DNA from 3 places in the Ralstonia sp. SA306 genome. Region 2 is predicted to be linked to each of the others. Evidence: predicted binding sites of a transcription regulator. Region 2 holds the regulator's gene; each other region holds the start of a gene.

Region 1 (9,756 bases), 1.3 Mb from region 2:
AAACCGCCCCGCTTACGCGTCCTCTGCATGGTTACTCGCCGGCCGCTTGTCGCCATTGCCGGCGGCATCGGCTTTCTCCTCGTCCTGATTGGGCTGACCGTGATGGTCGGCTGGCTGCAGCATTGGCCATGGGCGGTGAGGCTGGGCACGGACCGCCTGCTGATCGTGTTTGCCACGGGGATCAACCTGACGCTGTTGGGCGCTGGCCTGGGGGCGCTGCTCGTTGGAGCGGTGCTACCAGACGCCCTGTGGGCAGACCGGGCGGCACGCGGGCTGGGCGGCGCGGTGGCGGTGCTGTCCACGCTGCGGCTGGCCGAGATGATCACGGGATGGCCGATCGGGTTGGACTTTCCTGGCCTGCACGCCTGGCTCGGCCGCCAATGGGTGACCGGATGGATTGGCGGCATGCACCCCAGCCACGCGCTGGCGGTAGCCGCATCGGCGACGGCTCTCAGCCTCGTGCCCACCCTGCGCAAACCGCACCGCGCGCAGTGGTTCTGGGGACTCATCGGCTTGGCGATGCTGCTCTGCGCTGGCGACCTGCTCGGCCGCGCCATGGCACTCGAATATCTGTACCCGGCGTGGCTGCGATGGCACGCCCCGGACGCGGCCGCCGTCTGCTCGCTGCTGGTGATCACGGGCACACTGTGCGCCGCGGTAGCCCGGCATCCTGGCCTGTTGCGCCTGCGCTTGTCGCCGGAAGACACCATCGTGTGGATCAGCGGCGGCTGTGTGGTGCTGGCGGGCCTGGGGGCCACTGTCACGGCGTTCATCATCCAGGTGGATAGCGCCACACTGACATTCGGCACCACACGGGCGCGAGCCCTGTCCAGCTACGCTGAAGAGTTCGACCGACTGCTGGCCATGCGCGCGGAAAGCCCCCGCCTGGTGGCCGCCGCCACGCACATCCAGGAAGTGCTGCGCCATCCGGCCGACAACGCAGCGCGCCTGCGCAGCGAGCGTGCGCTGCAGGCGTATCGCGAGCAAGGCTACTCGTACCTGCAACTGCGTACGCTCGCGGGCGAGGGCATCGTCAGCCTGGGGACGCAAACGCTTGAACCCGAACTGTCGATACCGCTGCACGTCGGCCTCGCGCCCGAGCGTGTCACGCTGCAATGGGTACACGGTTTTGCCATGCGCACCGAAACGCCCGTCATGGCAGACGGCATGCAGATCGGTTGGCTGGTCGCCGAGCAACCACTCGCCCATATGACAGGCCGCTACAACAGCCAACGCGGTACGGGGATGACGGAAACGCTGGCGATGTCGGGCTTTGATGCGCGCGGCCGCGCCATGTCGTTTCCGCAGCGCTTCGATGCCTATGTGTTCGAGCTGCCGCCCCTCACGGTCGACCACCGGCCCCTGCCGTCGCGCCTGGCGTTGGCGGGCGAGGCCGGCTACGGCCAGTGGCAGGACATCCACGGCATGCCGACGTCGTTCAGCTATACGCCCATCGGCCACACGGGTCTGGCACTGATCAGCAAGATCGCCAGCGCCGAGCTGTACGCCCCGATGCGCGTGCAGTTCGAGCGGCTTGCGGCCTTCATGCTGTGCCTGATGATCGGCAGCGTGCTGGCCATCCGTCTGACGGTGCGGCCGTTTGCCAACCGGCTGGCCGCGTCCGAACGCGCGCTGCGCACCGCCAACGAAAGCCTCGAGCGCCGCCGTGACGCCCTGCGCGCCAGCCGCGAACAACTGCGCCTGGTGGCCGACAACGTGCCCGCGCAGCTCAGCTATGTCGACCCCGACGGCATCGTCCGCTTTGCCAGCCGCACGCTGCTCGAAGCCTTCGGCCGCAATGAAGATGAGACGCTCGACCGCCATGTGCGCGACATCTACACCCCCGAGGACTACCGCGCGCTGCTGCCCTACATGACGGAGGTGCTGGCCGGTTACCCGGTGCAATTCGAGATCCAGTCCGTGCGCACCGGCGTGCCCCGCTACCTGAGCGGCCACTACTTTCCTGACTACGATGATCGCGGCACGCTGCGCGGCTATTTCTCGGTGCTGCAGGATCTGACGGCCCGCACGAGCGCCGAGCTGGCCCTGGCGCGCAGTGAACGCGCACTCAAGCTCGTGCTCGACAACGCGCCGCTGCTGGTGTCGCACATCAACCCCGACAGCGTCTTCACCTTCTGCAACGTCACGCATGCGCGCTGGCTGCAGCGCACGCCCGAGGAGGTCTGCGGCCAAACGCCGGAACGGGTGTTCACGCCGGGCACGTACGCCTTGCTGGCACCGTATCTGGTGCGCGCCCAGCGCGGAGAATCCGTCCAATTCGAGATCACCGCGCCGTGGTACGAAAAGCCGCACACCGCCGGCCCGCGCAGCCGCACCCGGCATTTCCGCGGCCAGCTCGTCCCCGATGCCGGAGAAGCGCGCGACGGCCGCTGCGGTTTCTACGCCTTTGTGCAGGACGTGACCGAAGCCAAGCGCAGCGAGATGGAGCTTTCGCGCATGGCGCGCTTTGATGCCCTCACCGGCCTGCCCAACCGCTACGAACTCTACGAGCGCCTGCGCGCCGCGCTGGAACGCCGTCAGCGCCTGCCCGCGCCGCTGGGCGTGCTGTATCTGGACGTGGATCACTTCAAGCACATCAACGACACCTACGGCCACGCCGCCGGCGATGCTGTGCTGGTGGAGGTCGCGCACCGCCTGCAACGTGCCGTGCGCCGCACCGACACCGTCGCCCGCCTCGCAGGTGACGAGTTCATCATCCTGCTCGACCCGATCGACGCCCCGGATGATGCGCTGCACACCGCGCAGAAGATCGTTGGCGCGATCCGGCCGCCCATCAATCTGTCGGGCGATACCGTCCTGCACGTCACGACGAGCATTGGTGTCGCCTGCCCGGGCTCCGAAGTGCGTGACCCAGACGCCGCCCTGCGCGAAGCCGATCGCGCACTTTATTGGGCTAAGTCACGCGGCCGCAACACGGCGGCATAGTCGAGAACCGATAACCCCCGCCACGGTCTATGACTGGACATGACACGCTTTTTGTTGCGTCGCAAACATCACACTATCGATGAATACACCTTGATTTACGGGAACTATTAACCGGACAAAAATGTCCTATTAGCACTCATCCGGTTGGAGTGCTAAGATGCCTTTCCAAACCTCCACTGGATTTCGACAGGAGTCCTGAGTGAACGCAGTCATCCCCGTGAATACCGTTTCCGCAATCGCCACCCAGCCGTCCGGCAACGCCGGTAATGGATGGGCGCTGGCGTTCCCTGGCAATCTGGGCAACATCGACGCCTATATCCAAAGCGTCAACCGTGTGCCGATGCTGTCGGCCGAAGAAGAACAACGTCTGGCCCGCGAATACCGCGACAACGACAATCTCGATGCCGCCCGCCGTCTGGTGCTCTCGCACCTGCGTCTGGTGGTGTCGATCGCCCGCGGCTATCTCGGCTACGGCCTGCCGCATGCCGACTTGATCCAGGAAGGCAATATCGGCCTGATGAAGGCCGTCAAGCGCTTCGACCCGGATCAGGGCGTGCGTCTTGTCTCGTACGCGATGCACTGGATCAAAGCCGAGATGCACGAGTACATCCTGAAGAACTGGCGCATGGTCAAGGTGGCCACCACCAAGGCCCAGCGCAAGCTGTTCTTCAACCTGCGCAGCCACAAGCAGGACGCGCAGGCGACCTTCACGTCGGATGAGATCGACGCCGTGGCGGCCGAGTTGAACGTCAAGGGCGCCGAAGTGCGCGAGATGGAAACGCGCCTCTCGGGCGGCGACATCGCGCTCGAAGGCCAGATGGACGACGGCGAAGAATCCTTCGCTCCGATCGCCTATCTGGCGGACACGCACAATGAGCCGACCCGCGTGATCGAAGCGCGTGGCAACGACCGTATGCAAAGCGAAGGCATCGAAGCCGCCCTCGCCAAGCTGGACGACCGCAGCCGCCGCATCATCGAAGCCCGCTGGCTGAACGTGAACGACGACGGATCGGGCGGCTCGACGCTGCACGAGCTGGCTGACGAGTTTGGTGTGTCAGCCGAGCGCATTCGACAGATCGAATCGGCCGCGATGAAGAAGATGAAGGGTGCACTGCAGGCCTTCGCCTAAGCTGCCCGCCTCCGCCATAAAAAAGCCCGCCAAACTGGCGGGCTTTTTCTTTGTGCGACGATCGAAGATCAGTCGGCGAGCAATTGCTTGATGTCGTGGGCGATCGGCTCGGGGCCCTGACCGTGCTTGATGAACAGGCGCAGGTTGCCCTTTGGATCAAACATGTAGCTGCCGGCGGTGTGGTCCATGGTGTAGTTGTCGGGCGAACTGCCCGGCACCTTGCTGTAGAACACTTTGAAGTCGGACGCGACCTTCTTCAGTTCAGCTTCGTTTGCCGGACGCAGGCCGATGAAGCGCGGATCGAACGCGGGCACGTATTTGGCCAGCAGGTCTTGCGTATCGCGCTCCGGGTCGACGGTGACGAACAGCACCTGGACGCGGTCGGCGTCCTTGCCGAGGGTGTCCATCACTGCGCGCAGTTCGGCCAGCGTGGTCGGGCAGACATCGGGGCAATGCGTGTAACCGAAGAACATGACGACGACCTTGCCGCGGAAATCCTCGAGCGTGCGGCGCTTGCCGGTGTGGTCCGTCAGCGAGAAATCGGTGCCGAAGCTCTTGGACCCGGTGATGTCGAGGTTCTTGAAAGCGGGCTTGTCGCTGCACGCCGTCAGCGCCATCACGGTGACGGCCAGCATGGCGAAGAGCGCGGCGCGGAAGTGTCGGAAAGAAAGCATGGTCATCGTGTTGGAAACAGACCGCCTAGCGTAACGCCAACGGCACATGCTTGCTGGCGGCCCTGTGCGTCACAGCGCCGCGCTTTGCATGAGCGCGGGGCCGAACTTGAAGTAGTGGTCCACCAGCAGTGCGGCAAACAGGATCGACAGGTAGATGATCGAGTAGCGGAAGGTCTTCTGCGCCAGTGCGTCCGAATACTTGCGGTACATGCGCCACGCATACGAGAGAAAGCCGAAACCGAGCACCAGCGCCGTCGCCAGGTAGATATAGCCGCTCATGCCGTAGACGAACGGCAGGATGGTCGCGGCGATCATGATGAGCGTGTACAGCAGGATATGCAGCAGCGTGTACTTCTCGCCGTGCGTGATCGGCAGCATCGGCAGGCCGGACTTGGCGTAGTCGGCACGGCGGTACAGCGCGAGCGCCCAGAAGTGTGGTGGCGTCCAGGTAAAGATGATCAGCACCAGAATCCAAGCCTCGGCCGGCACGCTGTTGGCGACGGCCGCCCAGCCCAGCGCCGGCGGCATCGCCCCAGACAGCCCGCCGATCACGATGTTCTGTGGCGTGGCCGGCTTGAGCAGCAAGGTATAGATGATCGCGTAGCCGATGAAGGTGGCGAACGTCAGCCACATCGTCAGGTCGTTGGCGAACACGTGCAGCGTCCACATGCCCGCACCGCCCAGCACCACCGAGAACACCAGGATCTGTCGCGTGCCCAACTCACCGCTGGCTGAGGGGCGCCAGGCCGTGCGGCGCATCATCGCGTCGATCTTGCGCTCGACCAGGCAGTTGATGGCGAAGGCAGCGCCGGCAAACAGCCAGATGCCGACCGCGCCGCCAATCAGCACCGGCCACGGCACCATGCCCGGGGTGGCCAGGAACATGCCGATCACGGCGCAGAACACGGCAAGCTGCGTGACGCGCGGCTTGGTCAGCGCCGCATACTGCGATGCGGTCGTTCGCCAGCCAGGAAGTTGAGTGGAAGTTGTTGGGGTTGCCACGGTATTCATAAAAAACGGTCAGACAGCTTTCAGACGACGGCAGCCGCCACAGACATCGGCGCCCGCGCTTGTGCGAGCCCAATCAGGTAATGCAGACGCACCATCAGCAATAGCAGCACGGCCGCGCCGCCGTTATGCGCCACGGCAGCCAGGAGCGGCCAGCCCAGCACGATGTTCGAAAGGCCGGTCGCTAATTGGACGGCCAGCACGACGAGCAGCACTGTCGCGACACGGCCGATGCCGCCAATGCGACGAGCGCGCAAGCCCAGCCACGCCAGATAGCTCAGCACGACGACTGCAAACACGCGGTGCGTCCAATGGATGGCGACCAGCGCATCGTGCGAGATGAAATCGCCGCCCGCGGTCTTGCCGAGCTGGCGCCAGAACGTGAAGCCATGCACAAAGTCCATCGGCGGGACCCACTGGCCGTTGCACAGCGGAAAATCTGTACAGGCCAGCACAGCGTAGTTCGTACTGACCCAGCCGCCCAGCGCAATCTGCACAATGAGCAGCACGAGCCCGATGGCCGCTGCCACACGCAATGACGCGCCACGCTCATCCACCACCCGCGGCACATCGTTCTTGCAGCCGAGCCAGATCAGCGCGGCCAGCAGCGACATGCCCAACAGCAAGTGCGTCACCACGATGGCTGGCTGTAGCTTGAGCGTGACCGTCCAGGCGCCAAAGGCGCCCTGCACACACACCAGTGCGAGCACGGCCGTTGCATACCACGGGGATTGCTTCAGTTCCTTGCGCTTGAGCCACGCGAGCACCACCAGCGTGATGATCAGAACGCCCAAAGCAAGCGCGAAGTAGCGATGCGTCATCTCGATCCACGCCTTCATCCACGTGACCGGGCCACTCGGCATGGCGGCCTGTGCGGCATGGATGTCGTCACGTGCGTGGAACGGGTTGGACGTGCCGTAGCAGCCCGGCCAATCCGGGCAACCGAGACCCGAATCGGTCAGACGCGTGAAGCTGCCGAACATGATCAGGTCCAGCGTCAGGAAAGCAGTGATCCACACCAGCTTGCGGTACTTGTTGCGATCGCCTTTGACCAGCACGTAGCACAGCGGGATCAGTGCGATCAGGATGCCGATGGAAGCAAGTTGCAGCAGCATGGCTTATCCGATGCGCGAGTACTTCAAGAGCCGCGCCATGTCCCCGCGCACCTTCTTCGGGTCCGGATCTTTCGGGAACTGCATCATCAGGTTGCCAAGCGGATCGACCAGGAAGAGATGATCCGTGGGCGGCGTCTTGCCGTCGCCCAGCCAGTTCTTCGGCAGTTCGGGCGCGCGCAGGAAGCGCACGGCGCCGTAATCGTCGTTGTAGGCTTTGATCAGGCGCGGGTCGATTTCGCCGCGGTCGGTCACAAGCCAGACGGGGACAATGCGGTCTCGGTCGGGGCCCTGACCAATGCGCAGTTGGCGCATGGTGAAAAGCTTGCGCGCGCAGTTGTCGTCGCAGGCGCTGGCATCCACTGACACCATCAGCCATTTGCCCTTCAGGCTGGCGAGTGGCACTTCGGCACCGTGCTCGTCCTGCACCATCAGGCCGGTCGGAATGGGGCGCTGCGGATCGACCAGCGCGCCGTATGCCGCCTTGCCGCCGGCCGGGGTGAAGACGTAATACGCAAGGTACGACGCGATCACCGGCGAGGCGCACACCAGCAGGAGGAACAGCATCATCAAGCGGCCGCGGCGCGTACGCGCGTCGATGCGCGGATCTTCGGACGCCCCGAGTGTGCCGGGCGCGCCGGGTGCGGATTCCTGATTCACCATGTGATTCCCAATACATTCAGCTGCGGCACTAAGCCGCAACGCGAGTTCGTGTTCAAGCGGGCCCGGACGTGCCCGCCAGGCGGCGATAACGCCGCACGCTGTAGAAGACCATTAACCCCAGCACCGCCGCTGCCATCGCAAACCACTGGAATGCGTAGCCGTAATTGCGGTCGGCGCCCAAGTCTGCACGCGGCCAATCGCGCACCAGGCCGTCCTGCGCGTCGGATTGCTGCTGCACCACAAACGGTTGGAGCGGCACGCCGATTTCGCGCGAGAACGCGTCGAGGTCGATATTCTGCCTAAGTCGCTGGCCAACTTCATCCGCGCCATCCTTGCGGCCCAGACTGAAGACCCGGCTGGCATGTGGCACCGCCATCCCTTCGACCTGCACTTCGCCCGCTGGCGTGGTGTATGGCGCGATGCGCGTGCGGTCGGCCGGATCGCGCGGCAACCAGCCCCGGTTGACCAACACCGCCCGCCCGCCCGCCCCTTCCAGCTTCAGCGGGATGAGCACCTCGAAACCGGGGCGCGATACGTCGTTGGTGACGTGTGGGCGATTCTCCAGCAGCACCGTGTGCGCCACGTCGAACGTTCCACGCAGCAGCACCGGCCGGTACATCACTGAATCTGCCGTCACGGGCTGAGCAGTGATGCGCTGGGCGGGCGCATTTTCCAGCGCTACGATGCGGGCCTGCCGCTCGATGCGCTCGTGCGCACGCGAAAGCTGCCAACGCCCAAGCGAGCACGTGAGCGCGATCAGCGCCACACCCGCCAGCATCGGGACAGGCGCAAACCAACGTCGCATCGGCACGCGCACGGTCATTGCGTGGCCTCGGTGAGATAATGCTCGGCAGCCATTTCCAACCCTTCATCGCCCAACCCGCAGCCCTCCATGCGCATCGTCGTTGCCATTGCGTTTCTGCTGATCCTCGGCAGCCTTGCCTCCGCGCTGTTCTTCCTGATGCGGGACAAAGGCCACAGCAACCGCACCGTTCGCTCGTTGATGTTCCGCGTCGGTTTCTCGATCGCGCTGTTCATTTTCATCCTGGTCGCGAACCGGCTGGGGTGGATTCACAGTACTGGCATCCGCTTCGGCCAATAGCCACCGGCAAATCTCTCACGCCAGAAAAACGAAAACGCCGCAGCGGTGTCCCGTCTGCGGCATTGTCTTCGCCGGTCGTCGGCAGAGCTACGGGGCGACGCAGCGCCACCCCAGTCCCATACTGCCTTACAGCCAGTACACCACCACGTACAGACCCAGCCACACCACGTCCACAAAGTGCCAGTACCACGCAGCGCCTTCGAACGCGAAGTGATGCTCCGGCGTGAAGTGGCCCTTGATCACGCGGCCCAGTACCACCGACAGCATGATCGCGCCCATCGTCACGTGGAAGCCGTGGAAGCCCGTCAGCAAGAAGAACGTTGAACCATAGATACCCGAGGTCAGCTTCAGGTTCAGTTCGTGATAGGCATGGATGTACTCGAACGCCTGGAAGCCCATGAACGTGAAGCCCAGGAGGATCGTCAGCAGCAGGCCCTGGATGACCTGCGCGCGCTTGCCTTCACGCAGCGCATGGTGTGCCCACGTGAGCGTCACGCCGGAGGTCAACAGCAGCGCCGTGTTGATGGTCGGAATCGGCCACGGACCCATCGTCGTGAATGGCGTCACCGTGCCGGCCGGGCCGGCGTTCGGCCACAGCGCGTTGAAGTCGGGCCACAGCAGCTTGTTGTTCAGATCGCCGAGCCACGGCATGGCAATCGTGCGGGCATAGAACAGCGCGCCGAAGAACGCCGCGAAGAACATCACTTCCGAGAAGATGAACCAGCTCATCGACCAGCGGAACGAGGCATCCACGCGGTCGCCGTACTTGCCGGTCTCGGATTCGGAGATGGCGTCGGCAAACCACGCACGCAGCACAAAGAGGAACCACAGCAGGCCGATCAGGAATGTCCACGGTGCCCACGGCTGAGCATTCACCCATGCAGCGGAGCTCAGCAGCACGATCAGCAGGCCAAGGCTTGCCGTAATCGGATGCCGCGAGGGCCCGGGCACGAAGTAGTACGGAGCGTTTGCTCGATTCGCACTCATCTCTTTTTCTCCAGCTCTATTTTTTTAGGAATCCACTCGATGTTGCCCAGCCCATGCTTCGCGGGCCGTCTCCTCAACCTTCTCAATCCTCAACCGACAACTGCCCGCACGATCAACAGCAGCACAACGATAAAC
Region 2 (9,756 bases):
AGCGAGAAGCGCAGCCGTACATGCGTACGGCGAGCATCGCAGGTTCAAGATCGGGCCGCGCAGTAGGATCATGGGCAGGTTCTTAGAGCCGGTTGTCTTCGGTCGGATACTCGTGCCAGTGCAGCTTCTTGCGCAGCGTGGCGTAGTAGTTGTAACCGATCGGGTGCAGCAGCCGCACCGTGCGCTCCGAGCGGCGCACCACGATGCGGTCGCCGGGCAGCAAGGACGTGAGCGACTGCATGTCGAAGTTGACGCTGGCATCGCGCCCGCTGGTGACCTGGATGACCACCTCCGCGTCTTGCGGAATGACGATCGGGCGGTTCGACAGCGAGTGCGGTGCGATCGGCACCAGCACCAGACCCGAGAGCGCCGGATGCAGGATCGGCCCGCCCGCAGACAGTGCATACGCCGTCGAGCCCGTGGGCGTGGAAACGATCAGGCCGTCCGAACGCTGGTTGTACATGAAGAAGCCGTCGACCGACACGGCCAGCTCCACCATGCCCGAGGTGCCCGAGCGGTTGACCACCACGTCGTTGAAGGCGAGGGCGGAGAAGATGACTTCGTCGTCGCGCACGACCTGGGCCTGCAGCAGCGTGCGGGTTTCGGCCTCGTAGCGGCCCGATAACATGTCGGGCAGCACGGTGTGCACGTCGTCGAACGGGATGTCGGTCATGAAGCCGAGCCGCCCGTGGTTGACGCCAATCACGGGGACGCTGGCACCGGCCAGGTGGCGCCCGATGCCGAGCAGCGTGCCGTCGCCGCCGAGCACGACGGCCACATCGGCGTGGCGTGCCATCTCTTCGGGCGGCAGGGCAGGGTAATCCTGGACGCCGATGTTGAGCGCCGTGTCTCGCTCGAACACAATGTCATGCCCGCGCCCGGCAATGCACGACGCCAGTTCCATGAGGGGACCGGCAATGTTGGCGGCCGAATACCGGCCGACCAGCGCAACGGTCTTGAAAGGCGAAACAGGCGAAGGCGAGGCGGCGGGAGCTTGCGGGGCCACGGCGGACGGGGGAATCGACATGCGCGCATTACACCATATCGATATGGCCGTCGCCACGTCGGCGCGTGTTTAGTGGAGAAACGCCGACATCACCCGTAGATTGGCGCCGATTTTGCGTAAAATTGAAGAATCATGGACAAGCGCGCAACCATCCTCCTCAAGACCCTGATCGAACGGTATATCGCCGAGGGCCAGCCCGTGGGCTCGCGCACCTTGTCGAAGTATTCGGGGCTCGATCTTTCGCCGGCCACCATCCGCAATGTGATGTCCGACCTGGAGGAGATGGGTTTCATCGCCAGCCCGCACACCTCGGCCGGGCGCGTGCCGACGCCGCGTGGCTATCGCCTCTTTGTCGATACGATGCTGACGGCCAGCCCGCTGGATGTGCTGAGCACGCACGACCGCATGGCGCAGCAGATGGTCGGCGCGATTGCAGAGCAGGTGCGCACGCAGATGGCGTCGCATGGCTCGGAATCGTCGCAGCGGGTGATTGCGGCGGCGGCGCAAACCTTGTCCAACCTCTCGCAGTTTGCCGGCATCGTGATGACGCCGCGACGCACGCATGCGTTCCGGCAGATCGAATTCCTGAGGCTGTCGGAGTCCCGCATCCTGCTGATCGTCGTCACGCCCGAAGGCGACGTCCAGAACCGCATCATCCATACCGATACGCCCTACACCCCGTCGCAATTGGTCGAAGCCGCCAATTACATCAACGCGCATTACGGCGGCCAAACGTTCGATGCGGTGCGCGAAAGCCTGCGCGGCGAGTTGTCTGCGCTGCAGGCCGACATGACCGCGCTGATGCAGGCGGCCGTGGAGGCGGGCAGCAGTGCCGTGTCGGAGGAAGAACCGGTCGTCATCTCGGGCGAGCGCAAGCTGCTGGAGGTGGAAGACCTGTCCTCGTCCATGGACAAGCTGCGCCGGCTCTTTGCTGTGTTCGAGCAGAAGACCGGATTGCTGCAGTTGCTGGACGTATCCAGCCGCGCCGAGGGCGTGCAGATCTTCATTGGCGGCGAGAGCAGTCTCGTGCCGCACGAAGACATGGCGGTCATCACCGCGCCGTACGAGGTGGACGGCAAGATCGTCGGCACACTGGGCGTGATCGGGCCGATGCGCATGGCGTATGAGCGCGTGATCCCTATCGTGGATATCACGGCCAAGCTGCTGTCCAGCACACTCAGCCAGTATTGAGGCAGCGTAGCCTGCAGCGGGCGAAGCGGCCCGCCAATGTCTCAGGCCGAGAATTGCTCAAACGCCGCCAGCGCATGCGTGGCGTACATCATCGAAGGGCCGCCGCCCATATAGACGGCTGTTCCCAGTACCTCTTCCAGTTCGGCACGGGTTATGCCGAGCTTGACCAGCGCCTGGACATGGAAGCCGATGCAGTCGTCGCAGCGGCTGGCGATGGCTATTCCCAGCGCCACCAGTTCTCGCGTCTTCTTGCTCAGTGCGCCATCTTTTGTGCCGGCTGCCGCCAGTTGGCTGAATGCCGTCATCAACTCCGGCTGCGATTCGCGCAAGCTGCGCATGTGCGCAGACACATCTTTGACCACGCTTTTGAATTCGGGCATGCCGCTCATGACAGTGCTCTCCTGGGCCGGGTGTGGAGTGAGGTAGCGGGCTGGGCATATCGGCATAAGCCGCCGCGCATCCTTTCGATGCATTCTCGTCCGCGCCCAGGGGCAAGGTCATGATGTAGCGCAACGACGCGCTCAGAAACTGCCCGTGAATTGATACCGCCCACCCGGGTGCCACATGGTCGCCAGCGATGCGACCTGGCCTTGCGATAGCGTCTTGCGCCGTAGCATCAGACACGGTTCGCGCACATCCATCTGGAGCATTTCGGCGATCTCGCGCGGAGGCAGGCGGGCTTCGATGCCGTAATCCACGCCCTGCAACGGGGCGGCACGCATGAGGTAGGCGTTTGGCGTGGTCTGCGTGAAATCCTGCTGCATATAGTCGGGGGCCAGCTCGGCATTCACCCAGCGGTCTTCCACCTGGATCGGCAGGTCATTCTCGAAGTGCACGATCAGCGAATGGAACAGGGCACGCCCCACCGGCACGCCGAATGATGCGGCCATCGCATCGTTGGCGCGTGCACGTTCGAGCTTGTGCAGTTCCGCACGGTGCCTGTGGCCGCGTGCGGCAATTTCCTCAGCGATATTGCGGATGGCCACCAGCGTTGCCTGGTACTTCTGCTGCGCGACGAACGTTCCCAACCCCTGCACCCGCGTGAGGATCTGCTCGGCGGTCAGCTCGCGCAGCGCGCGGTTGACCGTCATGCGCGACACGCCAAAGGTCTGCGCGAGCGTGGTTTCCCCCGGAATCATTTCGCCTTCTTGCCACTCGCCGCTGCGGATGCGCATGAGGATGTCTTCCTTGATGCGCTGGAAGGCGGGGGTGCTGGCGGACGGGTCGTGTGGCATGGACGTGGCTTGCGGTGCGGTTTGGGCGGCCGATGTGATGTGCGGATGGTGGTCATCATCAGGGTTTGCTCTTAGCTTGTAAAGTTTTCTTGCCTAAGTTGTATATACAACATAAGATGCGCTCCATGACAAAGGAGTTCGCAGGAGACCTCACATGAACGCCCCGACCAACGCTGCCCACCTGACCAACGACCCGCGCTACGACGCCTCGCGCGAAATCCGCGCCCCGCGCGGCACCGAGCTGCACTGCAAGAGCTGGCTGACCGAAGCCGCTTACCGCATGCTCCAGAACAACCTCGACCCGGACGTGGCCGAAAACCCCAAGCACCTCGTCGTCTACGGCGGCATTGGCCGCGCAGCGCGCGACTGGGCCTGCTTCGACAAGATCCTGGAAACGCTGCGCGAGCTGAACGATGACGAATCGCTGCTCGTGCAATCGGGCAAGCCGGTGGGCGTATTCAAGACCCACCCGGATGCGCCGCGTGTCCTGATCGCCAACTCCAACCTCGTGCCGAAGTGGGCGAACTGGGAACACTTCAACGAACTCGATCGCAAGGGCCTGTTCATGTACGGCCAGATGACCGCTGGCAGCTGGATCTACATCGGCAGCCAAGGCATCGTGCAAGGCACGTACGAGACGTTTGCCGAAGCCGGCCGCCAGCATTATTCGAACAGCCCCTCGCCCTTGTTGGCACAAGGGCGGTCCCCCGAGGGGACGAGCGGCAGCCTCGCCGGCCGCTGGATCCTGACCGCCGGCCTGGGCGGCATGGGCGGCGCGCAGCCGCTGGCCGCCACGCTGGCCGGTGCCGTGTCGCTGAACATCGAGTGCCAGCAATCGAGCATCGATTTCCGGCTGCGTACCCGCTACCTCGACAAGCAGGCCAAGGACATCGACGACGCATTCAATCTGATTCGCCACCATTGCGAGCGCGGCGAGGCCGTGTCCATCGGCCTGCTCGGCAATGCGGCGGAAATCCTGCCGGAGCTGGTCAAGCGTGCCCGCGCTGGCGGCCTGAAGCCGGATCTGGTGACCGACCAGACCTCGGCGCATGATCTGGTCAACGGCTACCTGCCGGTTGGCTGGACGGTCGAGCAATGGCGTGCTGCGCAACGCGATCCGTCGCAGCACGCCCGCCTGACCGACGAGGCCGCGAAGTCGTGCGCCGTACACGTGCAAGCCATGCTCGACTTCCAGGCCATGGGTATTCCGACCGTCGACTACGGCAACAACATCCGCCAGGTCGCGTTCGACCAGGGCGTAAAGAACGCCTTCGACTTCCCGGGTTTCGTGCCGGCCTACATCCGTCCGCTGTTCTGCGAGGGCAAGGGCCCGTTCCGCTGGGTGGCACTGTCGGGTGATCCGGAAGACATCTACAAGACCGACGCGAAGATCAAGGAACTCTTCCCGCACAACACGCACGTGCACCGTTGGCTCGATATGGCGCGGGATCGCATCGCCTTCCAGGGCCTGCCCGCACGCATCTGCTGGCTGGGCCTGGGTGAGCGTCACTTGGCCGGTCTGGCCTTCAACGAGATGGTCAAGAACGGCGAGCTGAAGGCACCGATCGTGATCGGCCGCGATCACCTCGACACCGGCTCTGTCGCCAGCCCCAACCGCGAAACCGAAGCCATGCGCGACGGCACCGACGCCGTGTCGGACTGGCCGCTGCTCAACGCGCTGCTCAACACAGCCGGCGGTGCGACGTGGGTGTCGCTGCACCACGGCGGCGGCGTCGGCATGGGCTATTCGCAACACTCGGGCGTGGTGATCGTCGCCGACGGGACGGACGCTGCGGCAAAGCGCCTGGGCCGTGTGCTCGTCAACGATTCGGGCTCCGGCGTCATGCGCCATGCAGATGCCGGCTACGAAACCGCCATTGCCTGCGCCAAGCGCAACGGTTTGAACCTGCCGATGATCGGCTAAGTTAAAGACATCCTGCTCGTATTGCTATGAACACCATGACCACGCCCCCCATCCTCACACTGCAACCGGGCGAAATGTCCTTTGCAGATCTGCGCCGTGTATGGCTCGCCCCCACGCCTGTCGCCCTGTCCGGCGACTGTGCGGCCGCGATCGAAGCATCCGCTGCCACCGTGCAGGCGATTGTCGCCAAGGGCGCGCCTGCCTATGGCATCAACACCGGATTCGGCCTGCTGGCCAAAACGCAGATCGCTACGCACGAGTTGGAGCGCCTGCAACGCAACCTGATCCTGTCGCACGCAGTCGGCACCGGCGCAGACCTGAGCGACAGCGTGGCGCGCCTCGTGTTGCTGATGAAAGCGGCCAGCCTCGCACGTGGATATTCGGGCGTGCGCCGGGTCGTGATCGACACGCTGCTGGCGCTGCTGAACGCCGGCATCGTGCCGTGCATCCCGTCCAAGGGTTCGGTGGGCGCGTCGGGCGATCTGGCACCGCTGGCGCACATGACGCTGGCGCTGCTGGGCGAGGGCGACGTGCGGGTGAATGGTGTGCGCACGCCGGCACGGGCGGCACTGGCTGCGGCCGGGATCGAGCCGATTGCGCTGGCCGCCAAGGAAGGCCTGGCGCTCATCAACGGCACGCAGGTGTCGACCGCGCTGGCGCTCAACGGCCTGTTCCTGGCCGAGCGTCTGCTCCAGGCGGCCACCGTGTCTGGTGCCTTGTCGGTGGATGCCGCCAAGGGCAGCGATGCGCCGTTCGACCCGCGCGTGCACGCCGTGCGTGGCCAGCCTGGGCAAATTGCCACCGCCGCGGTGTACCGCAACCTGCTGGCCGGCAGCGCCATCCGCCAGTCGCACCTCGTGGGCGATAAGCGCGTGCAAGATCCGTACAGCCTGCGCTGCCAGCCGCAAGTCATGGGCGCGTGTTTCGACCTGATCCGTCAGGCCGGCGCCACCCTACTCACCGAAGCCAATGCGGTGACCGACAACCCGCTGGTCTACGCTGACGCCGGTGAAGTGATTTCGGGCGGTAATTTCCATGCCGAGCCGGTGGCGTTTGCTGCCGACATGCTCGCGCTGGCGATTGCCGAGATTGGCGCGCTGTCCGAGCGCCGCATCGCGTTGCTGATCGACTCCACGCTGTCGGGCCTGCCGCCGTTCCTGGTCGAGCAGCCGGGCCTGAACTCGGGCTTCATGATCGCGCACGTCACTGCGGCCGCGCTGGCATCGGAAAACAAGACGTTCGCCCACCCGGCCAGCGTCGACAGCCTGCCGACCTCCGCCAACCAGGAAGACCACGTCAGCATGGCGACCTTTGCCGGCCGCCGTCTGCAGGACATGGCAGAGAACACGGCCACCATCGTCGGCATCGAAGCGCTGGCGGCAGCGCAGGGCATCGACTTCCACAAGCCGCTGGCGACGTCCGACACGCTGCAGAAGGCGCATGGCTGCATCCGCGCGCGTGTGGCGTATTACGGTGAAGATCGCCTGTTCGCCCCCGACATCGAAGGCGCCCGCCGCCTCGTGCTCGACGGCGATCTGGGCGATTCGTGCCGCACGCATATCAGCGAACTTTCGCTCGGTTGATCATGCTCGCCCAAGCTGAATCGAACGTCTGGCAGGGCCGCGTCGACGCGGAGGAGGGCCCGCTAGGCTTGCGTTGGCACCAGACCGTGCGCCGCATCGATGCATCCACGCCACTGGCCAATACCGTCGCCCTGGCGGGCTTCGCCTGCGACGCGGGTGTCGCGCGCAACCACGGGCGAACCGGTGCACAGGCGGGCCCCGCAGCCATCCGCAAGATGCTCGCGAACTTGCCCGCGCGTGCCGGGCGGGTTGTCGTCGATGCGGGCGACGTGACCTGCCAGGGCGATGCGCTGGAAGATGCGCAGAGTGTGTTGTCCGGTGTGCTGCATGATCTGCTCGACCGCGGTGCGTTCCCGATCGCGCTCGGCGGCGGGCATGAGATTGCATGGGCATCGTTTGGCGGCTTGGCGCGGCATCTGGCAGCGAAATCCGATCAGCCTCCGCGCATCGGCATCCTCAATCTGGATGCACATTTCGATTTGCGTGCGGGCGAGCGCGGCAGCTCGGGCACGCCGTTCCGCCAGATCGCCGAAGACTGCGCGCGGCGCGGCTGGCCGTTCCACTACGCCTGCCTGGGCGTGAGCACCTACGCCAACACCGAAGCGCTGTTCGCGCGTGCGCGGCAGCTCGGCGTGCGCTGGATGCACGACGATGAGATGGACGTCATGCAGCTCGCCCACGTGCTGAAGGTGGTCGAGGTGTTCTTGAGCCAGGTCGACCATGTCTATCTGACGATGTGCCTGGACGTGCTGCCGGCCGCTGTTGCCCCCGGCGTGAGCGCGCCATCCGCGCGCGGCGTGGGGATGGACGTGATCGAGCCCATCGTCGATCGCGTCGTCAGCTCGGGGAAGCTAAGGCTGGCGGATGTGGCGGAGCTGAACCCGTCGCTCGACATTGACAATCACACGGCACGTGTCGCTGCCCGCCTGGTTGCGCGGGTGGCAGACGGCATTGGCCTGCAAGGAACTGCTCATGGCTGATCCGGCCAACCCGCACTGGGATGCGCTCTGGACCAACGTCCACCTCGCCACGCTCACGGCCGACGCTGACGGCTACGGCGAGATCCGCGACGGTGCCATCGCCGTCAAGGACGGCCGCATTGCGTGGCTAGGCTACCGCGCCGATCTGCCCGCCAATGCCCGCGCCATGCGCGAGCACGACGGCGGCGGCGCGTGGCTCACGCCCGGCTTGATCGATTGCCACACGCATCTGGTCTATGCTGGCAACCGCAGCAATGAATTTGAAGCGCGCCTGAACGGCGTGCCGTACGAAGAGATCGCGCGGGCGGGCGGGGGCATCCTCTCCACCGTCCGCGCCACGCGTGCGGCCAGTGAGGCGGCGCTTGCAGAAGCGAGCCTGCCACGCCTGAACGCACTGCGCGCCGAAGGCGTTACCACCGTCGAAATCAAATCCGGCTATGGCTTGAATCTGGAAACCGAGCGCCGCATGCTGCGTGTTGCCCGCCGCTTCGGCCAGTCGTTGCCGGTGCGCGTGCGCACGACGTTCCTCGGCGCGCACGCCGTGCCGCCGGAATTTGCTGGCCGTGCGGATGACTACATCGACCACCTCTGCGCCGATGTGCTGCCCGCTCTCGCTGCAGAGGGTCTGGTCGATGCCGTTGACGCCTTTTGCGAAACCATCGGCTTCACGCCTGCACAAACGGCACGCATGTTCGATGCCGCGCAGCGGCTGGGTCTGCCGGTCAAGCTGCACGCCGAGCAGCTCTCCGATCAGGGCGGCGCGGCATTGGTCGCGCGCTACGGCGGCCTTTCTGCGGATCACCTCGAATGTCTGACCGAGGCCGGCATCGCAGCCATGGCACGGGCCGGCACGGTGGCCGTGCTGCTGCCCGGCGCGTTTTACTGCCTGCGCGAAACGCGCCTGCCGCCGATGGCCGCGCTGCGTGCCGCCGGTGTACCGATGGCCGTGTCGACCGACTGCAACCCCGGCACGTCGCCGCTGTCGTCGCTGCTGCTGGCGATGAACATGGCGTGCACGCTGTTCCGTCTGACGCCACTGGAAGCACTGACCGGCGCCACGCGTCACGCCGCCGCTGCGCTGGGTCTGTCCGGCACGTGTGGTGTGCTTGCCCCGGGCTGCGCGGCAGATTTCGCGCTCTGGCGCATCGACCGGCCTGCCGATCTGGCCTATGCGATGGGGCTCAACCCATGTACCAGTGTGGTCAAGGATGGCGTGGTGGTGGCGTAAGGCACACCCGATGACTCGGCTCGTATAATCGGCCGGGTCTATCGCGAACCCGCGCCCATGCCTTTCTTGCCCGAACCCCTGTTCCAGCACGGTCAGCCCGATCGCACGGCGATCCTGCTCGTCAACCTCGGCACGCCCGACGGCACGTCGCCGCGCGAGGTGGGCCGCTATCTGCGTCAGTTCCTGTCCGACCCACGCGTGGTGGAGATTCCGCGCGCTGCGTGGTGGTTCATCCTCAACGTGCTGATCGTGCCGTTGCGTTCGCGGGCGTCGGCGCACAAGTACGAGAGCATCTGGCTGCGCGAGGCCAACAAGACGGGCTCGCCGCTGCTGGTCTATAGCGAGCGGCAGGCGCACGCGCTGCAGCAACTGCTGAACGCCCAGGGCCACGATGTGGTGGTCGCCTGCGCGATGCGTTACGGCAATCCGTCGATCCCGTCGGTCATGCAGGCGCTGCGCAAGCAGGGCGTCGAGCGCATCCTCGTGTTCCCGATGTATCCGCAGTATTCCGGCACGACCACTGCCACGGCCTTCGACGAGGTCTTCCGAGTCCTGGGCGAAATGCGCAATCAGCCAGAGTTGCGACTGGTCAAGCGTTTTCACGATGAC
Region 3 (9,756 bases), 1.7 Mb from region 2:
GGCCAACCCCTCTGGACACCAGCCCAAACGACAAGGCCAACCTCACGATGAGCTGGCCTTTTTCTCTGTTGCGCCGAACATGGCGCCAGAACCAAAAATCCACTCCACCTACACGGCGACCAAAGCAACGCCGAACTCTCGACGGTTTGGCCGTCCCTGCCATTGAAGACGCCTTGGATTCTGTTGCTGGGAGGAAAGAAGGAAGGAAAACTGCCTGAGCGCAGTGAGTTTTTCCCTTCCCCTCACTACAACATAAATTCAAGGAGGCTTCGCCATCTCGGGCCCATCAATCTTTGCCGGCTTCCCTTGGCAAGACCAAGAAAGTGGTTCAGGCCCGGCAGGGAACGAAAAAGGGGATGAACCACCAGGCCCATCCCCCACAAAAAAAGTGAACCCGACCAACGCCATTCAGGAGCAAACACTACTGCTATTAGGATCCTGCCCCATGACCTCTCGCGGCAAGTAAGTGGAAAACCCGGGCACAGCGAGCTGAGAAAAGCCAATCCAGGTAGCAGGCGAATAAGGCGCCACCGTCATACCGGTCACGCTGACTGCAACACCACCGCAGCTCGTAGCATCACAACTGGTGCTCACCACCCCACTGGTGTCGTACCACTGCACTGACACATTCGCAGACGTGAGCGTCGGAAGAATGGTCTGCATCTTGCTCAACACAGATGTCGAGCCCTGCCCGCAGACCACCGCCTGTCGCGCCCCCCAGCGCGTCGCTTCTCCCACGGCGTTCCAGGTAAAGAGAATGCGCCCAAAGTCGAGGATGCCAAGCAGCACCGTCAGAAAGAGCGCCACCACAATGGCGAACTCAACCGCCGTCGTACCTTTCTGATGTTTATTCATAGGACTGCCTCATGGTCACTGAGATGTTCCCAAACGGAAACGAGGTGATCGACCCGGTGCCGCCTGCATAGAAACGCAGGAACGCCATCATGTCGATCACCGGGTTGAACGTGTAGCCCGAGATCGTGACGGTGACGGTGTTGATGGCAGGGTTGGTCCCTTGTGCAATGTTGGACGTGCAGCTCGTGTTGGACGCATCGCATATGGAAACCATGCTGGACGTCAGCCCCGGTGCCAGCGGCACTTGCGTGCTGCCGACCGTCGGCGTGCCATAGACCGCCAGATTTGTTGCAGTCGTATAGGAGGTCGTGTTGCCGGCGGCCTGCGTGCTCAGGTAACGGGTGGCGTCTCGTGTGGCCTTGGCCAAGGTGTTGTACGTGTAGATGGCCCGGCCGAACTCCGTTACCGCAAAGGTGATGGCAAGCAGCAGGCTGAGCATGATGGCCAGTTCGACCAGCGCCACGCCCTGTTGTCGTTGTCGCGTCTTCATGGTTCGCTCCTACTGCACCAATGCTGGAACCAAGGGGCCCTTGCTGCCGCCCGCCAGGCCACTGGGTGAACACGGGCTGCTGGTGCCCCCTGCGTTGCCCAGGAACTCAAACTGCGGCGTGTTGTGGACACCGTCAATGGGCTGCAACATCAGCATGCAGGCGTAGTCGATGATCTTTGACGCGGATGAGATGACGGGTACTAGGACAACGCGCCGATTCACCCCATAGGTGGCCAAATCGCCACTGTTCCCGCTGGTGGCGAGGCTCTTGTAGCCGCCCTTGACGTTGAGCCCGGTGATCTTGTCGCCGCCGGTGACACTCGTCCCGGTATCGTCGTAGTTGGCATAGGCAAGCCGTTTGCTCTTGAAATTGGCAGCGCTCGGGTCAGAGCCCGCAGCAGGTGTGCCGCTGTAGGCGTTCTGCGGCACCGTGTTCGTCCAATTGGTCGACGTATAGGAGTAGCCCGTGAAATCCGGCTGCAGTTGCGATGCGTTTGACTTGTTCTTGTAGATGCCAAAGCGCCCGTTCCAGTTGTCGTCAACAGAGACCTTCGCACCAGGTGTCCCCAACTGATCACCGATCTTGGAATTGCAATAGCCCTGATCCATTTCGGTTTTCGTCTCGTTGGCATTGGTGGAGCCGTCGAGGTTGTACCAACCCATCTCACCCGGTGTAGTGGACCCGCCGGAGTACAGCATGCTGACCCACTCACCGATCTGGAAACCATAGTTGGGAGCCGTACCCCCGGATTTTGGGATCAGGGCCACTGGAATGGGGCACGTGCTCTGCGCATGTACACGCGTGGCCACCGCCAGCGCAGCAACGGCATTGCTGGTGGCACCACCAACGAACTTGATCAGGCGTGCCGTGATCCCGCTCTTGGTATGCGTGCACTTGACATAGCTCGACGAACTCGACGCCACGCCGGCCGCGCTGTAGGTGCCGTTCAGTGCCGTGCTGAACGTGACATCCGCGTTCGCCAACGATGCGGACGATGCTTGGTAGACGACGCGGTTGGCGTTGCCCGCTGTCAGCCCCGCATTCGTTGCCCGAGTCAGTGCATCCGATGCACCATCCAGTTCCTGCGCCGCTGACAAGGCACAGCTATCCACCGCTGACTGAAGCTCCGTCTTGGCCACGAACAAGCCACTCAAGTCGATGACCAGGCCTGCCATTCCCAGCAACACGGCAAGGGTCAAGCCGACCATTGGGAGCACCGCCCCTCGTTCTCTCTGTTTGGTATGCGCGCGCATATGCCTTCGCCTCCGCCGGTGTGAGTGGCTATCGGGCGTTGTACTGACTACCTGCCGCGGCTCGCCGGTCGCTTGCAGATTTCCCCGTCCCTTATCGTCAGTTGTAGCCGCCACAGACGCAGTCCGAAACTGGCCGTAGGTATGATTCAGCGATGAAACGCGAAGCCGCTTGGTGGCTTGCATTGCGGGCGGTTTGTGCAGGCAGCCCATGTTGCCCTCCGCTAGCGGAACGTCCAGAACCGATGCAATAAAAAGGTGAGCGGCGGCACCACCGACAAGATCGCCGCAAGCCCGACCCAGTAGCTCAGGCCCAACGTCTGGGCTAGCCACGAGATCGCAAGCGTCAGCGCCAAGCAGAGCAGCGAGACGGCGTAGAAGCGCAAGAAGTTCGCGCGTCCGGGCTTGGCCGAAAAGCTCCACAGCGCGTTGAGCAGGTACGAGCAGACGTTGGCGCAGATGAACGCAACGCCGTTGGCCGTCACCTGAGAGGCAGAAAAACCGTTGATGAGCGTGGTGGCGATGGCAACATGCATGCCGGTGGCCACAACACCGGAGACCCCGAAGCGGAACACGCGGGTCACCATCGTGCGGTCCGGCAACCGCCGTACAAGCGTGGGCGGCAGCACACCCGCCAATGCGTTCATGACGCCCGATTCAGCGTGTCGCATGATGTCCCCCCGTCCCTCTGTCACCATTCTTGGTGGCCCGAGGCAGGGGGGAAATCGATCAAACGGATGACGAAGCAGCCGGGAATTAGACGAGCGTGACGAGCGGAGTGCGTGACGCGTCAGTCCGCGTCGCCGTTGTCACTGCCGCCGTGCGTGCGGTCAAAGCGGCGCAGCGTGTCGATGCGCTCGCGCGTCAGCGGGTGAGACGAGAAGAACGCCGAGGCATCGTCATCGCTGGCGGCGTCGGCCTTCTTCGTGGCATCGGCCTTGCGCGTGCCGCCATGCGTGTCTTCCAGCGCCTGCAGCACGTCGGCAAACGCACCGACGGACAAGCCGTTCTCCTGCAGCAGCAACGCGGCATAGTGGTCGGCGTCGCGCTCGTAGTCACGCGAATAGCGCAGCGTCAGCAGCGCCGCCGGCACGCCTGACAGAATGGTCGAAACATCGCCAAACAGCAGCGCCGCCGTGGCTCCAATGGCCGACGACTGAATCACCTGCCGCAGCCCGTGGCGATATTCAACGTGACCTGCCTCGTGCGCCAGCACACCCGTCAGGCCATCGCCCTCACCCACCAGCTTGACCAGCGCGTCAGTCACGACAATGTCGCCGCCGGGCAGCGCAAAGGCATTGGCGCCGATGTCGGCATCACGAAAAACAATGTGATACGTGTGCGTGGCCTGCGGCGGCCTGTGCAGGGCGGCAAACCGTGCACGGATGCGGTCTTGCTGCGCGGCGGGCAGCTTGCTGGGCCGGAGCCAGCGCTCGTCCATGGCTTTCAGCGTGCTGCGCCCGAGCTGTGCCTCGGCGCGCTGCGGCACCATATTGGCCACCACCTTGGCGCCCCACGGCAAGCCGTAGCGATAGCCCAGCGCCAGCACCACCACCATGGCCAGCAGCGCGCCCAGCGCCAGCTTCCAGCTGTTCTGCGCCAGCACGACCCAGCCCTCGCGATAGCCGGTGCGATGCAGCAGCGCATTCAGCGATGCCTGCTCCGCCGGGTCGGTGATCTCGCAGAACGCGCCGTCCTCGAACGTAATCAAGCGCGGTGCATGCTTCACGCGCTCCGACACCCGCAGCGTAGAGAGCGGCGCGCGGCGCAGCGCCGTGCCCTCCGCGTCGAACAGCACCGCCTCGCCCGCCTCGACGGCAAGGCGCACGGGTTGCGCGCGCGAGGTACGGCCGTCGAAGTAGGTCGCGATAATCACAGGGGTTGCCTTTGCCTGCAGCGCGCTTACAGCGCGATGTCGATGTCGTACCAGTCCACCGTGGCGTCGCCCAGGGCGCTCACCTTGGTGGTCTCGCCAGCAACGAAGGTGTCGAGTGAGCCCGACGCAAACATCGTCACGGATTCGAGCTTGTAGCGTGCAGTACGCACCCGTGCAAAGGGCGTGAACAGGCCGACGGTGATCACGATCATCACGGCGTTCGACACGAAGATCCAGAACAGCTTGCCTGCACCGACCTGGCTCTGAAAGCGGTGCGCGCCCAGCGTCGTGTTGCTCCACACCAGGTTCTGCAGGCGCGACAGAACGTACGGGGTCAGGAACAGCATCGCCGCATACATGAACAACCCGATGACGATGAAGCCGAAGATCTGACCTATGCCCGGCGCGCGATGGAACGACACCCCCAGCAACAGCGACAGCACACCAGCCACCACGACGGCGAGCACCGCCAACCCGAAGGTGCGCAGATACACGCCGTAGAAGTTGCCCGGCGTGCCCGAGAAATCAAATGATGCGGTACCGAAGCGCGTGTTCTTGTGTTGGAAACGCTTGAAGCGCTGATGCGCCAGCGGCGCCAGCAGGTAGAGCGAAAACACGCTCAGAATCGGCCACACCAGAAACACCATGTAGCCCTCGGCATCCTTGCCAGTAAAGGCGAAGCGCAGGCCGCGATAGCTGGAATTGGCCATACGGAAACGCAGCGAGCGCACGAGCAGCCACGGAAACGCAGCGGCCATCAATGCAAGCAGCGCCAACCCCAGCAGCGGCGACGAATGGCCCAGGAGGTTGAACGCAAGCGCCAGTACGAAAATAATCGCGCGGCCCTTCAGAATGGCGATCGGGCTGCCGTGATAGTCGAAGCTCGAACCGGCCAGCTGCGTGTTGCGATAGAAATACTGCAACGTGCGCACCTTCGCCCAGGCCGAGTAGATGCCCAGCGTAACGATGGTCAGCAGCAGATTGACGATCCAGATGCGGAAGTATTCGGAGCCACTGCCGATAAAGCGCAGTCGCAAGGGCTGCGGCGCAGCCGGAGCGGGGGCGCTGCCCAGGACGGACTCGCGTGCGATGTCGTTCATCTGTTTTCCCTTCCCTGAGTTGTTGTCGTGCCCGCTTCAGGACGCTGATCGATACTTAACGACGCTGAGGCTCGCGGGTGGGCCGATTGTAGCGAAGCCCACTGCATTGCAGCGTTAACGCCGTCTTAACAAAGCAGGCAACAAAAAACCCCGCGGGCTCGCACCCACGGGGTTTTTTGCTTGGAACAGCCATCCCGAAAAATGGCCGGGCCAGGTTGCCGAACAGGCAAATTACATCATGCCGTCCATGCCGCCCATGCCACCCATGCCGCCCGGCATTGCCGGAGCTGCATCGTCCTTCGGCAGTTCTGCCACGGCGCAATCCGTGGTCAGCATCAGCGAAGCGACCGAAGCGGCGTTCTGCAGAGCGGTGCGGGTCACCTTGGTCGGGTCCAGCACGCCCATCTCCACCAGGTCACCGTACTCGCCGGTCGAAGCGTTGTAGCCGTAGTTGCCCTGGCCGGCGATGACGTTGGCCACCACCACCGAAGCCTCGTCGCCAGCGTTCGTGACGATCTGACGCAGCGGCTCTTCCATGGCGCGCAGCACGATCTTGATACCGGCGTCTTGGTCAGGGTTGGCACCCTTCAGGCCGGAGATCAGCGCACGGGCGCGCAGCAGTGCAACACCGCCGCCAGCCACGATACCTTCTTCCACGGCAGCGCGCGTTGCGTGCAGAGCATCTTCCACGCGGGCCTTCTTTTCCTTCATTTCGACTTCGGTGGCAGCGCCAACCTTGATCACAGCAACACCGCCGGCCAGCTTGGCCACGCGCTCTTGCAGCTTCTCACGGTCGTAGTCCGAGGTCGCTTCTTCGATCTGGGCACGCACTTGCTTCACGCGGGCTTCGATGTTGCGGGCGTCGCCTGCGCCATCGATGATCGTGGTGTTTTCCTTGCCGATTTCAACGCGCTTGGCTTGGCCCAGGTCGTTCAGGGTTGCCTTTTCCAGCGTCAGGCCGACTTCTTCAGCGATGACTTGGCCGCCCGTCAGGATGGCGATGTCTTCCAGCATGGCCTTGCGGCGGTCGCCGAAGCCCGGTGCCTTGACGGCGGCGGTCTTCAGGATGCCACGGATGTTGTTGACCACCAGCGTTGCCAGGGCTTCGCCTTCAACGTCTTCAGCGATGATCAGCAGCGGACGGCCAGCCTTGGCGACTTGTTCCAGCACCGGCAGCAGGTCGCGGATGTTGCTGACCTTCTTGTCGAACAGCAGCACGAACGGGTTGTCCAGCTGGACAACTTGCTTTTCCGGGTTGTTGATGAAGTACGGCGACAGGTAGCCGCGGTCGAACTGCATGCCTTCCACGACGTCCAGCTCGTCGGCCAGCGACTTGCCGTCTTCCACCGTGATCACGCCTTCCTTGCCGACCTTGTCCATGGCTTCAGCGATGCGCTGGCCGATGGATTCGTCGCTGTTGGCCGAGATGGCGCCAACTTGAGCGATTTCCTTGCTGGTGGTCGTCGGCTTGCTGATCTTCTTCAGTTCTTCGACGGCAGCGCCGACAGCCTTGTCGATGCCGCGCTTCAGGTCCATCGGGTTCATGCCGGCGGCAACGTACTTCATGCCTTCGCGCACGATCGACTGGGCCAGCACCGTTGCGGTGGTGGTGCCGTCACCGGCGTTGTCGCTGGTCTTGGAAGCGACTTCCTTGACCATTTGCGCGCCCATGTTCTGCAGCTTGTCCTTCAGCTCGATTTCCTTGGCGACCGACACACCGTCCTTGGTCACGGTCGGACCACCGAAGCTGCGCTCCAACACCACGTTACGGCCCTTCGGGCCCAGGGTCACCTTGACTGCGTTGGCGAGAATGTTCACGCCTTCGACCATCTTGGCACGTGCGGCGTCGCCGAACACTACGTCTTTAGCTGCCATCTTGAGAATCTCCGAGATCTTTGGATGTTGCCTACACCGGGGGAATCCGCCGGGCAGACAATGAGGATTGGTTTACTGGTAAGCCGATGCGACAGAGCGCCCGCTTACTTCGCCACCACGGCCATGATGTCTTCTTCGCGCATGACCAGGACTTCCTGACCATCCACCTTGACGCCTTGGCCGGCGTACTTGCCGAACAGCACGCGGTCGCCGACCTTCACGTCCAGCGCGATCGCATTGCCCTTATCGTCTTTCTTGCCCGGACCGACGGCCAGCACTTCGCCTTGATCCGGCTTTTCAGCGGCGGCGTCAGGAATGACGATGCCCGAAGCGGTCTTCGTTTCGTTGTCCAGGCGCTTCACGATCACGCGATCATGCAAGGGACGCAGGTTCATACAAACTCCTCAATGCAAAGTGAGTGTTTATTCACAAAACGCGCCGCGGGACGCGGCGCATCGGGAAAGCATCGGGGGTGGAGGCATTGTTAGCACTCCTGCCCGGCGAGTGCTAATTATAGGGACGGGGTATTACGATTTCAAGAAGGGGGGGTGGCTGAAGTTGTTGTGGTCGAGATTCACGCAACTCTGAACTTTGTTCACTCAACTCTGAACTCTGCCTGGTGCCGCCCCGGCCTCGCACTGAAAATCCCTTCATCCTCAATGATTTAGCGTATTCGATGTGATGAGGGCACAGTGACGAAAGAGAGCCGCCGCTCTCTGAAAACGAAGCTCACTCAAATTGAGCAGCCTCTCGCAGCTCCATAAATGTGCCTCACGGATCTCAAAAAATCTGCACCGCACCCGGTTGAAGTGTTGATCAAGACCACTGGGCACAAGGAGGCGCGGTCCACCCATCCTCCAATAGCACCTCCTAAATGGCGTCGGCATCGGCGGTACCAAAAACGGGAGAGGTGGGGTGCGCCAGATTTTTACCGGAGGGCAACACCGCCACAGCCAGTCTTTCAACGCAATAGCGGTGTGACGATCCGATCGCGGGACTCAGTGGTCCAGGTGGGTCCACGGGAGTGCCGACCGTTATCAGCCAGGACGCCGTTGCGGCTAATCGTGGAGTTGACCGGAATGCACCACACGGGACACGCACCAAGCGGCCGGCCACCGCGTTACCAGCAACCACCACGACTCGGTGGACGGCGCGGGCTAGGAAATGCTCTTCGTGGCTGCAGATGCCCGCGCTCGCATCGCGTTCACAGCCACGCCCCCGGATAAGAGGAGGGTCAGCCCCGCGCAGTTCCTGCGTGACGCCGTTGCGTACTACGCTGGGGTTGGCATCCTCTGCCGCTGACGTTGGCTCTTGCGGCCAAATTCGATACAGAGCACTCCCCCGCTCGGCAGCGAGCAGGAGAGTGCTCTGATCAACGCGGCTGCCCTCAGCATCATTCGAAGCTGGCGGGACGCGAACCAGTCGACACTACCTCACCGCGGAACGCCCCAATGTGCCGCTGCCCGCTGGAGCGAGAGGTGCACTCTTTCAATCTAGCCAACCGCGAATGGTCGATGCCATGACGTTCGTGGAAATCCCATAGCGATCGTGCAGGGTGGGAAGTGCCCCGGCATCGAGAAATGCGTCCGGCAGCCCAACCTGGCGGAACGGCACGCTCACCCCAGCTCGCATCAAGGTGCCGGCAACCGCCTCGCCCAGGCCGCCGATCACGGTGTGGTTCTCTGCCACCACCACGAGCCGGCCCGAGCGTCGTGCCTCACGCAGGATCGTCTCGGTATCGAGCGGCTTGATCGTCGGCACGTGCAGCACGCCCACGCCAATGCCGTCGTCCTCCAGCGCCTTGGCCACTTCCAGCGCGCGCATCGTCATGATGCCGGACGAAATGACCAGCACTTCGGCGCCATCGCGCAGCAGCTTGGCCTTGCCCAGTTCGAACTGATAGCCGTATTCGTCAAGCACCACCGGCACGTTGCCGCGCAGCAGGCGCGCATAGACAGGCCCGGCATGCGCTGCAATGGCCGGCACCATCTGCTCGATCTCCAGCGCGTCGCACGGGTCGATGACGGTCATGTTGGGCATGGCACGCATCAGTGCGAGATCTTCGGCGGCCTGGTGGCTGGGGCCATAGCCCGTCGTCAGGCCTGGCAGCGCGCAGACAATCTTCACGTCGAGATTGTCTTCAGCAATCGTCTGATGCATGAAGTCGTATGCACGACGCGTCGCGAAGACAGCGTAGGTCGTCACAAACGGCTGGGCGCCTTCGTTGGCCAGCCCGGCGGCGGCACCCATGAGTAGCTGCTCGGCCATGCCCATCTGGTAATAACGGTCCGGAAATTCCTTCGCGAAGA

Evidence for each region. Region 2 encodes HrcA, which represses chaperone genes, less so after heat shock. Its sites were predicted from a motif close to TTAGCACTCNNNNNNNNNGAGTGCTAA; they were not measured.
Region 1: the regulator HrcA is predicted to act here: its motif matches at 3,076-3,102, upstream of rpoH (RNA polymerase sigma factor RpoH).
Region 3: the regulator HrcA is predicted to act here: its motif matches at 7,932-7,958, upstream of groES (co-chaperone GroES).

Annotation. Positions count from the first base shown of each region.
Region 1 covers NZ_CP096451.1:2,667,613-2,677,368, forward strand. The annotation lists gene M1D44_RS12730 (diguanylate cyclase domain-containing protein) at 28-2,946, shown strand; gene rpoH (RNA polymerase sigma factor RpoH) at 3,182-4,075, shown strand; gene M1D44_RS12740 (SCO family protein) at 4,144-4,749, opposite strand; gene cyoE (heme o synthase) at 4,819-5,760, opposite strand; gene M1D44_RS12750 (COX15/CtaA family protein) at 5,781-6,872, opposite strand; gene M1D44_RS12755 (SCO family protein) at 6,876-7,532, opposite strand; gene M1D44_RS12760 (SURF1 family protein) at 7,585-8,355, opposite strand; gene M1D44_RS12765 (twin transmembrane helix small protein) at 8,425-8,634, shown strand; gene M1D44_RS12770 (cytochrome c oxidase subunit 3) at 8,761-9,621, opposite strand; gene M1D44_RS12775 (DUF2970 domain-containing protein) at 9,711-9,756, opposite strand, start outside.
Region 2 covers NZ_CP096451.1:463,553-473,308, forward strand. The annotation lists gene M1D44_RS02160 (NAD kinase) at 83-1,027, opposite strand; gene hrcA (heat-inducible transcriptional repressor HrcA) at 1,139-2,197, shown strand; gene M1D44_RS02170 (carboxymuconolactone decarboxylase family protein) at 2,239-2,586, opposite strand; gene hutC (histidine utilization repressor) at 2,719-3,432, opposite strand; gene hutU (urocanate hydratase) at 3,587-5,356, shown strand; gene hutH (histidine ammonia-lyase) at 5,383-6,939, shown strand; gene hutG (formimidoylglutamase) at 6,942-7,919, shown strand; gene hutI (imidazolonepropionase) at 7,912-9,147, shown strand; gene hemH (ferrochelatase) at 9,205-9,756, shown strand, end outside.
Region 3 covers NZ_CP096451.1:2,329,058-2,338,813, forward strand. The annotation lists gene M1D44_RS11150 (TadE/TadG family type IV pilus assembly protein) at 409-855, opposite strand; gene M1D44_RS11155 (TadE/TadG family type IV pilus assembly protein) at 848-1,345, opposite strand; gene M1D44_RS11160 (pilus assembly protein TadG-related protein) at 1,355-2,599, opposite strand; gene M1D44_RS11165 (GtrA family protein) at 2,821-3,267, opposite strand; gene M1D44_RS11170 (M48 family metallopeptidase) at 3,387-4,472, opposite strand; gene M1D44_RS11175 (YjgN family protein) at 4,499-5,572, opposite strand; gene groL (chaperonin GroEL) at 5,804-7,447, opposite strand; gene groES (co-chaperone GroES) at 7,552-7,842, opposite strand; gene M1D44_RS11190 (transketolase family protein) at 8,936-9,756, opposite strand, start outside.